Linked DNA regions of Skermanella rosea. The protein of the gene in region 1 binds, or shares a complex with, the protein of each later gene. Links are inferred from orthologs where the notes say so. Each region holds a gene or a part of one and is shown in the gene's direction. Other genes may lie near its edges.

Region 1 (8,584 bases):
GTTCAAGATCTCTGTTCAGTGACGCTTACTTAGACCCTTGAGGCTTCCGCGCCAAGGGTCAATAGAGACCGCCCGTGCCCGTCGAGACAGGCGCCTGCTCCTGCCCTTGGGGACGGCCCGGCGGCGGAACGCTGCCCGGCGGGAGGAATGCGCCGCCACCGGGACCGGAGCCGGACGCGATCTCGCTGCCGTCCAGGACGACGTAGTCGCCGGGACGGGGCTCGGTCCCCGGCTTGAAGGCCTCCCAGATCGCGTTGCGCTGGCCGGGCTCGGCAAGTTGGCCGGTCGCGGCGTCGACGCGGACCAGCCGGATGCCGGGCGGCATGCGGAACGGCGTCGCCGGCTCGCCCTTCAGGGCATCGGCCATGAAATCCTTGAAGACCGGAGCCGATACCGAGCCGCCGGTCTCCTTCGCGCCCAGCGAGCGGGGCTGGTCGAAGCCGATATAGAGGCCGACCGCCAGGTCGGGGGAGAAACCGACGAACCATGCATCCAGCGAGTCGTTGGTGGTGCCGGTCTTGCCGGCGAGCGGCTTGCCGATCGACGAGATCATCCTGGCGGTGCCGCGCTGGACGACCCCTTCGAGGATGGAGACCATCTGGTAGGCCGTCCGCGGGTCGATCACGCTCTCCCGTGCGTCGGGCACGTCCGGGACCGCGAGGTCGGGCGACCACTGGATGCCGCCGCAGTTCGGGCAGGGCCGCATGTCGTGCTTGAAGACCACCTTGCCGGTATGGTCCTGGATACGGTCGATGAAGGCCGGGATCACCTTCTTGCCGCCGTTCACGATCATGGAATAGGCGGTGGTCATCTTCAGCACGGTGGTCTCGCCGGCCCCGAGCGACATCGACAGGACGGGCGGAAGCTTGTCGACCACGCCGAACCGCTCGGCATAGTCGGCGACCCTGTCCATGCCGATGCTGTTGGCGAGACGTACGGTCATGACGTTGCGGGACTTCTCCATGCCGACCCGCAGCGTGGTCGGCCCGAGGAAGTCTTCCGAATAGTTCTGCGGCCGCCACAGCGCCTGTCCTGGACCCGGCTGGATCGCGAAGGGCGCGTCCATCACGAGGCTCGAGGGCGTGAAGCCGTTGTCCAGCGCCGCCATGTAGACGAACGGCTTGAACGACGAGCCGGGCTGGCGCAGCGCCTGGGTGGCCCGGTTGAACACGCTGATCCGGGAGCTGAAGCCGCCGCTCATGGCCAGCACGCGGCCGGTATGGGGGTCCATCGCGACCAAGCCCCCCTGTACCGCCGGGATCTGGCGGAGCCCGTACGTGCCGGAGGGCAGGTCCTTGCCCTTCGCGTCCTTGGCGACCGGCTCGACCAGGATGACCTCGCCCTGGGCCAGAACGTCGCCGGCCTGCCTGACCTCGGGGCCGGTCCTTTCGCCCTCGACCCAGCGGCGCGCCCATTTCAGCTCCGACAGCGGGATGCGGCCCCGTCCGCCGTCCGCAAGGCCGATCTGCGCCTCGCCCGCCTCGACCTCCAGCACGGCGGCCATCTGCCAGATCTCGCCGCCGGCCGGCACCGGCATCTCGGCAAGCTGCTTCGCCCAGTTCTGGAAGCTCTCGAGCTTGCCGACCGGGCCGCGCCAGCCGTGGCGGCGATCGTACGCGATCAGGCCGTCACGCAGGCTGCGCGTCGCGATGTCCTGGAGTTGGGGGTCGACGGTCGTCCGCACGGAGTAGCCGCCTTCGTAGAGCTTCTGCTCCCCGAAGCGGGCGAGAAGCTGGCGGCGGACTTCCTCCGCGAAATAGTCGGCGGTGACGTACTCGGTCTCGTCGCGCCGGCGCACCTCCAGCGGCTCGGCCTTGGCCTGGGCGGCCTCCTCCGCGGTGATCGCGCCGTCCTCCTGCATCCGGCCGATCACCCAGTTGCGGCGCGCCACGGCCGCGTCGTGCTGGCGGACCGGATGATAGTTGTTCGGCGCCTTGGGCAGCGCCGCGAGATAGGCCGCCTCGGCGATCGTCAGTTCGTCCAGGGGCTTGTTGAAATAGTTCAGCGCGGCGGCGGCTACGCCGTAGGAGCGGTTCCCCAGGAAGATCTCGTTCAGGTACAGCTCCAGGATCCGGTCCTTCGTGAAGGCCTGCTCCATGCGGAAGGCCAGTATGGCCTCCTTGATCTTGCGCTCGAACGACACCTCGTTGGTCAGCAGGAAGTTCTTGGCGACCTGCTGGGTGATGCCGGAGGCGCCGATCATCCGGCGTCCGCTCGCGACATTCTCCACGTTGACGACGATCGCCCGCAGGATCGCGCCGAAATCCACGCCCCGGTGGCTGTAGAAGTTCTGGTCCTCGGCGGAAATGAAGCCGCGGATCACGCGCTTCGGCATCGCCTCGATCGGGATGAAGACGCGCCGCTCGGTCGCGAACTCGGCCAGCAGGCGCCCGTCCCCGGCATGGACGCGGGTCACGGTCGGCGGCTGGTAGTCGGCCAGCTGGCTGTATTCCGGCAGCCCCTGGCTGTAATGGTGGATTGCGAATACCACGCCGCCGGCAGCCACCACGACGAGGAAGAGAACGGCGGACAGGATCCCGGCTAAGATACGCATTAGTATTCCACGAACGATGAAAAGGCCTCGCGGCCCGTCCGGCCGCAGCCTGAACGGACCAGCCTGTCAGGATCTAACCTGCGGGCGCACACTCTAGCAGATCGAATGCGGCTATGTTGAGGTCAAGACCGGCTTACGCCGGTCCTTGCGGCGAAATACCCATCGATGCTCCGCTGGATCGAACGCGCGATCCGCGCCCGGTGTTCCGCCTGCTCCAGCAGTTTCGCGTCCTGCGGGCTCGACAGGTAACCCAGTTCCATCAGCACCGAAGGCACGTCCGGAGCCGTCAGCACCGCGAATCCGGCGGAGCGGTGGGGGCGCGGCACCAGCCTGGCATGCCGCCCGACCTCCTCGACCAGCAGGTTGGCCAACCGGCGGGACTGGTTCATCGTGTCGCGCTGGGCCAGGTCGATCAGGATGCTCACGACCTCGTCGTTCTCCGCCGTCAGGTTGACGCCGCCCAGGGCGTCGGCCCTGTTCTCGCGGGCCGCCAGCATGTCGGCCTCGCGGTCGGACGCCTTGTCCGACAGCGAATAGATCGACATGCCGCGCATGTCGCTGCTGCCGATCGAGTCCGCGTGCAGGGAAATGAACAGGTCGGCGCCGGCCTCGCGCGCCAGTGCCACGCGGTCGCGCAGGCGGAGGAAGACGTCGCTGTCCCGGGTCAGGACGACCCTGTACCGCCCGGTGGCGACGAGCTGGTCGCGCACCACCCGGGCCATCGCCAGCGTGATGTCCTTCTCGTAGACCCCGGTGACGCTGATGGCGCCGGGATCGACGCCGCCATGGCCGGGGTCCAGCGCGATGACCCGCCGCGCGTCGGTCCGTGGGCTTGGCCGGCGGGGCGGCAGCGGCACGGCTCCCAGGGCGGCCAGGGTCGCCGGCCCGTCACCAGCATCTTCCCGAAGGCCCGCCGGCATCTGCGGCGGGACGACCGCGGCGGCCGTGGGGGACATGGTGACGGCGACCGTGTCGGTCGGCAGGTCCGGAAGCCGTGGAACCGAGCGGGCGGCGGCGGTGCTCAGGGGGACGGTGTAGGCCGGCGCCGGCGGCGCGCCGTCGGCGCTCCCCCTCGTTCCGACAACCCGGCTCAATTCCGCCGCGAAGGTGCCGGGCCCCACCGACTCGAGGTCGAGCACGAACCGGGGCTGCCTGCCGTCGCGCGGCGGGATGAGGAACGCTTCCCGGATGCGGACCGGACCGGCAACCTCCAGCACCAGCCGGAGGGTGCCCGGACGGAAGGAGGCGTAACGATAGCCGCGCACCAGCCCGGCCGCGGCACCGCCCCGGTTGGCGGAGGCGTCCCAGTCCAGGTCGGGCAGATCGACCACGACCCGGTAGGGGTCGGGCAGCGTGAATACCCTGAAATCGATCTGGTCGGTGACCTCCATCACGAATCGGGTCTTGTCCGGATGGACGCCGAGCCGCGCATCGACCACCGCGGGCCGCGCAGCCGCCTGCCCCGCGTGCGCCGCGGCCAGCCAGAAGACGGCGAGGATCAGGAACAGCGCGCGCAGCGTCGGTCTCCGAAAGGGCACGAACGATCGATTTTGCCATAGATATACCCTAAGAAAATCAAAGTGTTCAAGCATGATCATCACAAACCGCCTCAGTCCCGCCACGTCGCCGCCCGGAGGGCCGCCGTGTGCCGCGCCGGTTGAGCCGCCGCACACTGTCACCATTCCAACAAGACAATTCTGTGATTGAGGAATGCGGCGCCCCCCATTATGGTAGGGGTGCGACATACCGCATTCCGCCGATCCCCACTTGGGAGAGGCGGCGTCGCCTTCGGGTAACGTGCTGCCGCTTATCGGTTTTTTTTCAGGCAGCGCACCGGCCGGGTGGCGCTTACGGAACCTGCGGTGGAGGAGAAACCTTGAAGCTGGCTTCGGCCCCGTCGGGCCGTGAGCCCGGCGTCCGGTGCCCCGCCCGTCCTGGCTGCTGTGGAAAGCGCCGTTAGACGATCCGGTGGGAACCGTGCCGAACGCTTCGCCTTTGACGATGACGCGCCGCCACCCGTAAGTCGCGCGGGGGCCCGGCGGCGTCACGAGGTAGACATATGGCAAAGCGCATGTTGATTGACGCGACCCATTCCGAGGAGACTCGGGTGGTCGTGGTCAATGGTAACAAGCTGGACGAGCTCGATTTCGAAATCGCCAGCAAGAAGCAGTTAAAAGGCAACATATACCTGGCCAAGGTGACGCGGGTCGAGCCATCGCTCCAGGCCGCCTTCGTCGAGTACGGCGGCAACCGTCACGGTTTCCTGGCCTTCTCCGAAATCCACCCGGATTATTACCGCATCCCGGTCGCCGACCGCGAAGCGCTGCTCGCCCAGGAACGCGACCTGGAAGAGCGCGAGGACACCATCGGCGCCGACGTCGAGATGGGAGATCCCCGGCCGGGCCGCGGCTCACGACGCCAGGGCCGCTCCGAGTCGTTCGGGGAAGGTCGCGACGAATCGGGCGGCGACTCCGGCCAGCCCGCCTCTGAAATCCCGGCGGCCGGGCCGTCCGGCGAGGTTCCCGGGACCGGCGAGCAGCCCCCCTATGAAAGCCAGTCCACCGTCCCCGCCGCTTCGGAGCGAGGGGCCGCGGCACCGGCCGAGGATCGGCAGGCCGGAACCACCGGCGATGCCGGCACCGTCCATCACGCCGAGAACGATATCCCCCACGACTGGTTCGCGCCCGATGAGCCGGCGCCCGATTTCCAGGCGGAGAGCGACTCCAGCCCCGACGGGACGCCCGGCGACGACACCGGTGGGCAGGATGACGGTCCCGACGACGACAAGCCGACCCGGTACCAGCCGGCGAGCCTGCCGCGCGAGGAGCGCAGCGAGCCCTACGACCCGAACGAGAGCTATTCCGGCGACCACCAGGCCGATGCCGCCGCGGCGCAATCCGACGAGCCCGGGGCGGTTCCCTCCGCCGGGGACGTCATCCGCCCCGGCGCGGAGGAATTGCCCGCCCCGGCAGCCGAATTCGGCGCCGGGGCCGAGGCGCCGGTAGCCGAGCATCCCGGCGCCGTCGAGTCCGACGACGAGGACGATCGGGACGACTCCCGGGACGCCGATGCCGACGAGGATGAAGGCGACGATGCGCCCCGCGGCCGCCGCGACGACCGGCAGGGCCGCCGCGGCCGGGGCGATGCCGACGAGGGCCCGGTGGACGAACTGGTCGGCGACGAGGCCGAGGACGTCCAGCGCCGCCGTCCCCGTCCGCTGCGCAGCTACAAGATCCAGGAAGTCATCAAGCGCCGGCAGATCCTGCTGGTCCAGGTCGTCAAGGAGGAGCGCGGCAACAAGGGCGCCGCCCTGACGACATACCTGTCCCTGCCGGGCCGCTACTGCGTGCTGATGCCCAACACCGGGCGCGGCGGCGGGATCTCGCGGAAGATCACCAATCCGCAGGACCGCAAGCGCCTGAAGGAAATGCTGTCGGACCTCGACATTCCCGAAGGCATGGCGGTGATCCTGCGCACCGCGGGAATGGAGCGGACGAAGCCGGAGATAAAACGCGACCTGGAGTACCTGCTGCGGCTGTGGGACAGCATCCGCGACCTCACGCTCCAGTCGAGCGCGCCGGCCCTGATCTATGAGGAAGCGAATCTGATCAAGCGGTCGATCCGCGACCTCTACACCAACGACATCGACGAGGTGCATGTCGAAGGCGAGGCGGGCTACCGCGTCGCCCGCGACTTCATGCACATGCTGATGCCGAGCCACACGCGGAAGGTCCACTGCTACCGCGACGAGACGATCCCCCTGTTCTTCCGCTACCAGGTCGAAAGCCAGATCGACGCGATCCACAGCCCGGTCTGCCAGCTGAAGTCCGGCGGCTACATCGTCATCAACCAGACCGAGGCGCTGGTCGCGATCGACGTCAACTCCGGCCGCTCCACCCGCGAGCGGAACATCGAGGAGACGGCCTACAAGACCAACCTTGAGGCCGCCGACGAGGTGGCGCGCCAGTTGCGGCTGCGCGACCTCGCCGGGCTGATCGTCATCGACTTCATCGACATGGAGGACGCGCGGAACAACGCCGCGGTCGAACGCCGCATCAAGGAGGCGATGAAGAACGACCGGGCGCGCATCCAGCTCGGCCGCATTTCCCCCTTCGGCCTGCTCGAACTGTCGCGCCAGCGGCTTCGCCCGAGCCTGATGGAGACCAATTTCGAGAAGTGCCCGCACTGCACGGGCACCGGCATGGTCCGCTCCATCGAATCCGCCGCCCTCTATGTCCTCCGCGCGATCGAGGAGGAAGGCATCCGCAAGCGCTCCAGCGAGATCACGGTCCATGTGGCGACCAAGATCGCGCTGTATATCCTCAACCAGAAGCGCGACGCGCTGGCCGATATCGAGCGACGCTACGGTTTCCGGGTCTTCCTGTTCGGCGACGACACGCTGATCCCGCCGGAATACCGCCTGGAGCGGATCAAGGCCCGCCAAGCCGGCGAGGAGACCGCGCCCGTCATCAGCCCGGAGCGGATCTACGCCGAGACCGACCGCCTGCTCGAGCGGGAGGCGGAGGAAGACGAAGCCGTCGAACAGGTGGAGGCCGTCGAGACCGCGGAGGCGCAGCCCGCCGCGGCGGCCGCTCCGCAGGAGCAGGGCGAGGAGCGTGGCGACCGCCGACGCCGCCGGTCGCGCCGCCGCCGCCGTTTCGACGACCGGACGGAAGCCCGGACCGACGACCAGGGCGAGGAGGAGCGGGAAGAGGCCGCCGACGAACCGGTGGATGAGACCGCGCTCGACCAGCAGTCCGAGGAACTCGACGGCGATATCGACACCGGCGGCGACGATGATGCCGACGATGGCGAGGAAGGGGACGAGTCCGAGAACGGCCAGGCTGACGAGACCGACGCGAACGGCCTGCGCAAGAAGCGCCGGCGCGGCAAGCGCGGTGGACGCCGCCGTGGCCGCGGGCGGGCCGAGGGTGATTTCGAGAACGGCTTCACCGACGACGGCGACCAGCAGGAGGGACCGGAGACGGCCCCGACGGACGGGCAGCCCGCGGCCCCGGAACCGGTTGCCGGGCAGCCCCCGGCCGAGCCCCAGCCCGAACCCGCCTATGCCCAGGCGCATGCCCCGGCCTATGTGGACGATCTTGGAGATCCGTTCGGCGACATCGGCGCGCCCCACACGCCCGAGCCGCCACCCGAGCCCGCTCCCCAGCCGGAACCGGTCGCCGAGCAGCCCCGGGCCGAGCCCGAACGGGTGCCCGAACCCGCGGCCCCGGAGGAGATCGCACCCGTGACGGTGGGCGAACCGGCCGTTCCGGCGGAGATCGTGGCCGAGCAGCCCGAGCCGGCACCGGTCGCGGAGGCACCCGCTGCCGAGGTTCCGGCCACGGAAACTCCGGCTGCGGAGACACCCGTGGCCGAGGAAGCCCCGGTTGCGGAGGCTCCCGCCAAGCCGGTCCGCAAGCGGGCTCCCCGCAAGAAGAAGGTCGCGGAACCCGCGGCCGATGCCGCGCCTGCGGCCGCGGAGGAGACTGCCGCCAAGGCCCCGGCCGCGAAGGCTCCTGCCGAGGAAGCTCCGGCCGCGGAGGCTCCTGCCAAGCCGGTCCGCAAGCGGGCTCCCCGCAAGAAGAAGGTCGCGGAACCGGAGCCTGTGGTCGAGGCGTCTCCCGTCGAACAGGTGCCCGAGCCCGTACCCGAGCCCCTGCCCCAGGAGCCCAGCGCCGGCGACGACCTCTTCATGGACGTGGCGCCGGGACCGATCGAACCGGCCCCGCAACCCGCGCCGGAAACGCAGCCGTCTCCGGAAGCGGAGCCTGCCGCTCCCGAGCAGCCGCCGCGTCCCGCCCGCCGGGGCTGGTGGAACCGAGAGTAAGCCGGCAACGATGCCGCCCCCGGCCTGCGGGCCGGGGGCATGAAGAAAGCCGCTGCGGAGCATCCTCCGCAGCGGCTTTCTTCGCTTCCGGGTCCGGGCAGGGCCGACCTTCGCCCATCAGGGCGAAAGGCGACCCCTGGAACCCGATGCCCCCTTACGCACCCTTGGGTGAAACGGTCCCTTCCGCCGTGGGCGGGGCG
Region 2 (7,160 bases), 1.0 Mb from region 1 along the record:
GGCTTACGAGGTCGATCCTCACGACGGAACCGGTCAGGGTGATCTCGCCGATGCCGTCGCAGAAGGTCTCTGGAGACACGATGCGGTTCCTTTGTTCGGGATGCTCCCAGGAAGCATTCCTCAGTTCCGTTATCGGCCGGTTAATGGTTGTGGAGGGAAGCGGTTCACGGTCAGTGCGGCATATTGCCTTGGACTCCGCTCCGGATTCGTGTGCGGCCATGATACCGTGATACTGGAGCATGATTTTCTGAGAGCGGTGCAATTTTTAATGCACCGTTGGCTGCCGGCACGAGGTAGTTCATGGCCTTGTTTGGCTCCGGGTGGGAAAGCGGCCCGTCCGACTCTCGGCTCCCGCCGGTCGGCGTGGATTTCGGTCCCGCAGCCGGTTCACCCTGCGGCTGCGCGATGTGCGACCCGTCTTCGGCCTGGTCCTCGGACGGGCAGGGGTCGGCTGGCTATCCGGTTCCGGCGGCGGCCGGAAGCTATCCGGTCTCGACCCTGCTGCCCTCGAACATGCCGCGCTGGAACAAGGATTCGCCGCTGGGTTCGCCGGTGACCGTCACCTTCAGTTTCACCGCGGCGGTGCCCTGGTACGCCGGATACGGGGAGCGCTATGGTTTCCAGGCAATGTCCGAAACCCAGAAAAGCGCAGCGCGCGCGGCCTTGTCGACTTGGGCCGAGGTCGCCGACATCCGCTTCGTGGAGGTCCCCGACGGAGGCAGCACGGAGGATGGCGCCCAGATCCGATTTGGAACAAACTATCAAGGCAGCAGCACCGCCTATGCCTACTACCCGGGTTCGCTGAGCGGAGGCGACATCTATGTCGCCAATAACGTTTCGGCGAACAGCAGCCCGGCGGCAGGCGACCACGGCTTCCTTGTCCTTGTGCACGAGATCGGCCACGCCATCGGGCTGAAGCACCCGGGGAACTACAATTCGACGGGCGGCGGGACGGAGGGACCCTACCTTTCGAACCTCGAGGACACCAACCGCTACTCGGTCATGTCCTACAACCATCAGAACTTCAGAGACTACAACACCTATGTCGCCGCACCCGCGCTTTACGACGTGGCTGCGGTCCAATACCTGTACGGCGCCAATCTGAACGTCCGGTCGGGCAACGACACCTATACGATGGACAACACTGACTCGCCATTCACCAGGGTGATCTGGGACGGCGGGGGCACCGACACCATCGATGCGGGCGCCCAGACCCGGCGCGTCGTCATCGACCTGCGCGGCGGCAAGTTCAGTTCGATCGGAACCAGCGGTTATCGGTCCAACACTTGGTGGTCCGGCTATTCCTACGGGGACGCCATCGACAACGTTTCCATCGCCATGGGCGCCGTCATCGAGAACGCCACCGGCGGCAGCGGCGCCGACATCCTGACCGGCAATGATTCAGCCAACCATCTGAGCGGCGGCAGCGGCGGCGACATCCTCAACGGCGGCGCGGGCGACGATACCCTGGTCGGTGGCACCGGCTCGGACACCCTCGACGGCGGGACCGGCACGGATGCCGCCGTCTGGTCCAGACCGCGCCGCGCCTGCACGGTCACCCTGAGACTGGATGGCGCCGACACCGTTTCGGACGGTTCGGGCACCGATACGCTGGTGGGCGACACCGTGGAGGTGCTCCGGTTCTCCGATGGGCACTACGTCACCGGATCGACCAGCGTTGCCGCCCAGGTCTATCGTCTTTACAACGCGGCGCTGGGCCGGACGCCCGATGCCGGCGGCATCAAGAACTGGACCGGCGCCCTCGAAGCTGGGCAGATCACCCTGACCACTGCGGCGGCGGGCTTCATCGGCTCGCCCGAGTTCATCCAGCGGTACGGGCAGCCGAGCAACGCCGGCTTCGTGACCTTGCTGTACCGCAACGTCCTTGACCGTACGCCGGACGCTTCCGGCCGTGCCGCCTGGCTCGGCGCCCTCGACGCCGGCATGACCCGGGCCGACGCGGTACTGGGATTCTCCGAATCTGCCGAGAATATCACGCGCCATCAGGCCACCATCGGGCAGGGGATCTGGATGCGCGACGATGATGCGGCGGCGGTGGCGCGGCTCTATTACGCGGCGCTGAACCGGATGCCGGATTCGGGGGGACTTTCCGTGTGGACGGGTGAGCTGAAAAGCGGCCGCACGGTCGTTGACGTGGCACAGGACTTCATCACCTCGGCCGAGTTCACCCAGCGCTATGGATCGACCAGCAACCGGCAGTTCGTGACGCTGCTCTATCGCAATGTCCTGAGCCGGGATCCGGACAGCGGCGGCCTCGACGCGTGGCTGGCGGCGCTGAATGCCGGGACCGCGCGCGCCGGAGTGGTCGCGGGCTTTTCCGAGTCCGAGGAACACCGGCTGAGACGGAGCGCCGCCGTCGACGACGGCATCCACCTGTCGGACGCGCCGTCGGCGTTCGCCCTGGCCGCGGCTCCGGAAACGGGAGTCGGGATGCTCGCCGCGGCGTCGGCGGGTGCGGGTCTCTTCACCCCCACCTGACCCACCGGCCTCACCCTGCCGCCTTGCTAACCCCCCGCATGGCCTTTATGACTTGCTCCGCAACGAAGCCCACAAAGCCACCTCGGGGTTAATCATGTCCGTCATCACCGACATCCACGCGCGCGAGATTCTCGACAGCCGCGGCAATCCGACCGTCGAGGTCGACGTCACCCTCGAATCCGGCGCTTTCGGCCGGGCGGCCGTCCCGTCGGGAGCCTCGACCGGCGCCCATGAGGCGGTCGAGCTGCGCGACGGCGACAAGGGCCGCTACGGCGGCAAGGGCGTGCTGAAGGCGGTCGATGCCGTCAACGGCGAGATCTTCGACGCGCTGGCGGGCATGGAAGCCAGCGAGCAGGGTGCCGTGGACGCGCTGATGCTCGACCTGGACGGCACGCCCAACAAGGGCAGGATCGGAGCCAACGCGATCCTGGGCGTCAGCCTGGCGGTCGCCAAGGCCTCCGCGCAGGAAGCCGACCTGCCGCTCTACCGCTATGTCGGCGGCGCCTTCGCCAACATGCTGCCGGTCCCGATGATGAACATCATCAACGGCGGCGCCCACGCGGACAACCCGATCGACATCCAGGAATTCATGATCATGCCGGTCGCGGCGGAGAGCTGCGCCGATGCGATCAGGATGGGCGCCGAGGTCTTCCAGTCCCTGAAGAAGAAGCTGAAGGACGCTGGCCACAACACCAATGTCGGCGACGAGGGCGGCTTCGCCCCCAACCTCGCCTCGACCGACGACGCGCTGGGCTTCGTGATGAAGGCGATCGAGGCCGCCGGCTACAAGCCCGGCGAGGACATCATGCTGGCGCTCGACGCCGCCTCGACCGAGTTCTTCAAGGACGGCAAGTACGACCTGGCGGGCGAGGGCAAGGTGCTCGACGCCGAGGCCATGGTCTCCTACTGGACCGACCTGATCGGCCGCTACCCGATCATCTCGATCGAGGACGGCATGGCCGAGGACGACTGGGACGGCTGGGCGGCGCTGACGGCGGCGATCGGCGGCAAGGTCCAGCTGGTCGGCGACGACCTGTTCGTGACCAACCCGGCCCGCCTGACCGACGGCATCGCCAGGGGCGTGGGCAACTCGATCCTGGTGAAGGTCAACCAGATCGGCAGCCTGTCGGAAACGCTCCACGCGGTGGAGATCGCCCATAAGGCCTCCTACACCGCCGTCATGTCCCACCGCTCGGGCGAGACCGAGGATGCGACCATCGCCGACCTTGCCGTGGCGACCAACTGCGGGCAGATCAAGACCGGATCCCTGTCCCGCTCGGACCGGCTGGCCAAATACAACCAGCTGATCCGGATCGAGGAACAGCTCGGCAGTTCGGCGCGGTTCGCGGGAAAGAGCGTCATTCGCGGGTAACGCTGCAACATTTGCGGCGCCCGTTGCCCAATCGATAGTTTTCGTTTGACGCGATGGAAATCTTCGTGATTCCATCGCGTCATGACTGCAATAGATCATGTAAAAGACGCCATGGGCCGCGCCCTGCGTCAGACGGTCGGCCCCGCGATCGGTGCCGCCATCGTCGGCTATTTCGCGTATCACGCGGTCCAGGGCGACCGCGGGCTGATCGCGCTTTCCCATCTCCAGAACGAAATCCAGCAGGCCCAGGCCACCCTGGCCCAGGTCAGCGAGCAGCGCATCGAGCTCGAGAAGCGCGCGTCGCTGCTGCGGCGTGATCATCTCGATCCGGACATGTTGGATGAACGCGCCCGGGCGGTGCTGAACTACAGCCACCCGGACGACGTTATCATTCTCGTACCGCGTAGCAGCGTTGCGCCGCCGGTAACCGCCGGTCAGCCCTGATCACCGAGGCGCTGAAAAGCATTGCATTGCCATGAGCTTAACTGAATCCAGGTTAAGGCCAAATTCACGTTAGATTACAAGGTATTGCGAGAAATGCTGTTGCGCTGTGAGCGGTACGGCGTTAGTTCTATCCCAAGCAAGAGCCTGGGCGGGAAGGGACGGACCCCTTCCGCCTAACATCGGGAGGAGCACTTGGCTACGTCCAGACGTCGCAAGCCGCAGGCTGACGAAACCCCTCAATATTCACCCGAGGAACTGCTCAAGTACTACCGCGAGATGCTGCTCATCCGCCGCTTCGAAGAGAAGGCCGGCCAGATGTACGGCATGGGCCTGATCGGTGGCTTCTGCCATCTGTATATCGGCCAGGAAGCGGTGGTCGTGGGCATGCAGAGCGCCCTGATCCCCGGCGACAGCGTCATCACCAGCTATCGCGACCACGGCCACATGCTCGCCACGGGCATGGACTCCAAGGGCGTCATGGCCGAGCTGACCGGACGCCGCGGCGGCTATTCCAAGGGCAAGGGCGGGTCGATGCACATGTTCAGCCGCGAGAAGAAGTTCTTCGGCGGCCACGGCATCGTCGGCGCCCAGGTGCCGATCGGCACCGGCCTCGCCTTCGGGCACAAGTATTCCCGGGACGGCAACATCAACGTCTGCTATCTCGGCGACGGCGCCATCAACCAGGGGCAGGTTTACGAGAGCTTCAACATGGCGGCTCTCTGGAAGCTCCCGGTCGTCTACGTGATCGAGAATAACAAGTACGCCATGGGCACGTCGCAGCATCGCGCGTCCGCCGGCGAGCTGTGCGAGCGCGGCAGCGCCTACGGCATCCCCGGCCATGTGGTCGACGGCATGAACGTGCTGGCCGTCAAGGAGGCGTCCGAGGACGCGGTCGCCCATGCGCGCGAGGGCAACGGTCCGGTAATCCTCGAGATGAAGACCTACCGCTACCGCGGCCACTCCATGTCCGACCCTGCGAAGTACCGCACCAAGGAAGAAGTCACCAAGATGCGGACGGAGATGGACCCGATCGACAACCTCAAGAAGCTGCTGCTGGAGAACGGCACGGCGGACGAGGATGCGCTCAAGGGGATCGACCGGGACATCAAGAACATCGTGGCCGAGGCCGCGGAGTTCGCGACGCAGAGCCCGGAACCCGACCCCGCGGAGCTTTGGACCGACGTCCTGGTCGACGCTTAAGCCGCAACATCAGCTTGAGGCCACCCCGGGGCGCCGCCGCCATGCCGGCGTCCCCCTCCCGTTGCCGCCCGAAGAAGGCGGTGCGAGGAACCGGTGCCGGAGGAACTGCAATGCCGATTGAAATTCTGATGCCAGCGCTGTCGCCGACCATGACGGAAGGCAAGCTGGCCAAATGGGTCAAGCAGGAAGGCGACGACATCAAGTCGGGCGACGTCCTGGCGGAGATCGAGACCGACAAGGCGACCATGGAGGTCGAGGCGGTTGAAGAAGGGAAGCTGGGCAAGATCCTGATCGCGGAAGGCACCGAGGGCGTCGCCGTCAACACCCCGATCGCCCTCCTGATGGGCGAGGACGAGGACGCCAGCAAGCTGGAGACGCCGGAAGTCTCGGACAACACCCCCCAGACCGTCGCGCTCCAGAAGGTCAAGGGCGAGGACGAGACCAAGCCGACCCTGCCGGTCTCCCCCCCGGCCGGCGCGAAGGCCGCTCCGCCTGCCAGCGATGAGGACAAGTACTTCGAGAAGACCGTCAAGCTGACGGTGCGCGAGGCGCTCCGCGACGCCATGGCCGAAGAGATGCGCCGTGACGACAAGGTCTTCGTCATGGGCGAGGAGGTCGCGGAGTACCAGGGCGCCTACAAGGTGACCCAGGGCCTGCTGGCGGAGTTCGGCGACCGCCGCGTGATCGACACCCCGATCACCGAGCACGGCTTCGCGGGCCTCGGCGTCGGCGCTGCCTTCCACGGGCTGAAGCCGATCGTCGAGTTCATGACGTTCAACTTCGCCATGCAGGCGATCGACCACATCATCAACTCCGCCGCCAAGACCCTCTACATGTCCGGCGGCCAGATGGGCTGCCCGATCGTGTTCCGCGGTCCGAACGGCGCCGCGTCGCGGGTCGCCGCCCAGCACTCGCAGGAATATTCCAGCTGGTACGCCCATGTGCCGGGCCTGAAGGTGGTGGCGCCCTATTCCGCGTCCGACGCCAAGGGCCTGCTGAAGTCCGCGATCCGCGACCCCAACCCGGTCGTGTTCCTCGAGCATGAAATCCTGTACGGCCACAGCTTCGACGTGCCGGAGGACCCCGAGTTCACCATCCCGATCGGCCGCGCCAAGATCCTGCGGGCCGGCAAGGACGTGACGATCACCGCCTTCTCGTTCATGGTCGGCCATGCGCTGGCCGCCGCCGAGCGTCTGGCGGAGCAGGGCATCGAGGCCGAGGTGATCAACCTCCGCACGATCCGGCCGCTCGATACGGAGACGATCGTCAACAGCGTCAAGAAGACCAACCGCCTGGTCTCGGTCGAGGAAGGCTGGCCCTTCGCCGGCATCGGCGCCGAGATGTCCGCCCTGATGATGGAGCAGGCGTTCGACTATCTGGATGCCCCGGTCTATCGGGTTCACGGCGTGGACGTGCCGATGCCGTACGCCGCCAATCTGGAGAAGCTCGCCCTGCCGCAGCCCGAGGACATCGAAAAGGCTGCCAAGGCCGTTCTGTACCGGAGCTGACGCGACAACAAGACGGCGCGCCGGCACTGCTTCCGGCGCGCCCTCGGGGGGACACTAGATGCCGATTGAAATCACCATGCCGGCGCTGTCGCCGACGATGACCGAGGGCAACCTCGCGAAATGGCTCAAGAAGGAAG

What was found. The genes of interacting proteins can lie anywhere in the genome.
Region 2: the proteins of JL101_RS07555 (region 1) and eno are in contact, whole or in part, in a solved structure (PDB 2FYM), measured with the Escherichia coli proteins. The link is inferred for Skermanella rosea from one-to-one orthologs.

Annotation. Positions count from the first base shown.
Region 1 is NZ_CP086111.1:1,628,773-1,637,356, reverse strand. Bases 4,215-8,584 are described here. They hold JL101_RS07555 (Rne/Rng family ribonuclease), read left to right. Parts: upstream 4,215-4,613; coding sequence 4,614-8,384; downstream 8,385-8,584. Other genes in these bases: aspS (aspartate--tRNA ligase), read right to left, coding at 8,539-8,584. Also shown: JL101_RS07565 (penicillin-binding protein 1A), read right to left, coding at 59-2,554; JL101_RS07560 (N-acetylmuramoyl-L-alanine amidase), read right to left, coding at 2,677-4,092. UniProt on the Escherichia coli protein: Endoribonuclease that plays a central role in RNA processing and decay. Required for the maturation of 5S and 16S rRNAs and the majority of tRNAs. Also involved in the degradation of most mRNAs.
Region 2 is NZ_CP086111.1:2,662,226-2,669,385, forward strand. The notes cover bases 1,787-4,732. They hold eno (phosphopyruvate hydratase), read left to right. Parts: upstream 1,787-2,593; coding sequence 2,594-3,871; downstream 3,872-4,732. Other genes in these bases: JL101_RS36770 (DUF4214 domain-containing protein), read left to right, coding at 1,787-2,499; JL101_RS12250 (FtsB family cell division protein), read left to right, coding at 3,983-4,315; pdhA (pyruvate dehydrogenase (acetyl-transferring) E1 component subunit alpha), read left to right, coding at 4,508-4,732. Also shown: JL101_RS12225 (hypothetical protein), read right to left, coding at 1-79; more of JL101_RS36770, read left to right, coding at 406-1,786; more of pdhA, read left to right, coding at 4,733-5,515; JL101_RS12260 (pyruvate dehydrogenase complex E1 component subunit beta), read left to right, coding at 5,626-7,023; JL101_RS12265 (pyruvate dehydrogenase complex dihydrolipoamide acetyltransferase), read left to right, coding at 7,082-7,160. UniProt on the Escherichia coli protein: Catalyzes the reversible conversion of 2-phosphoglycerate (2-PG) into phosphoenolpyruvate (PEP). It is essential for the degradation of carbohydrates via glycolysis.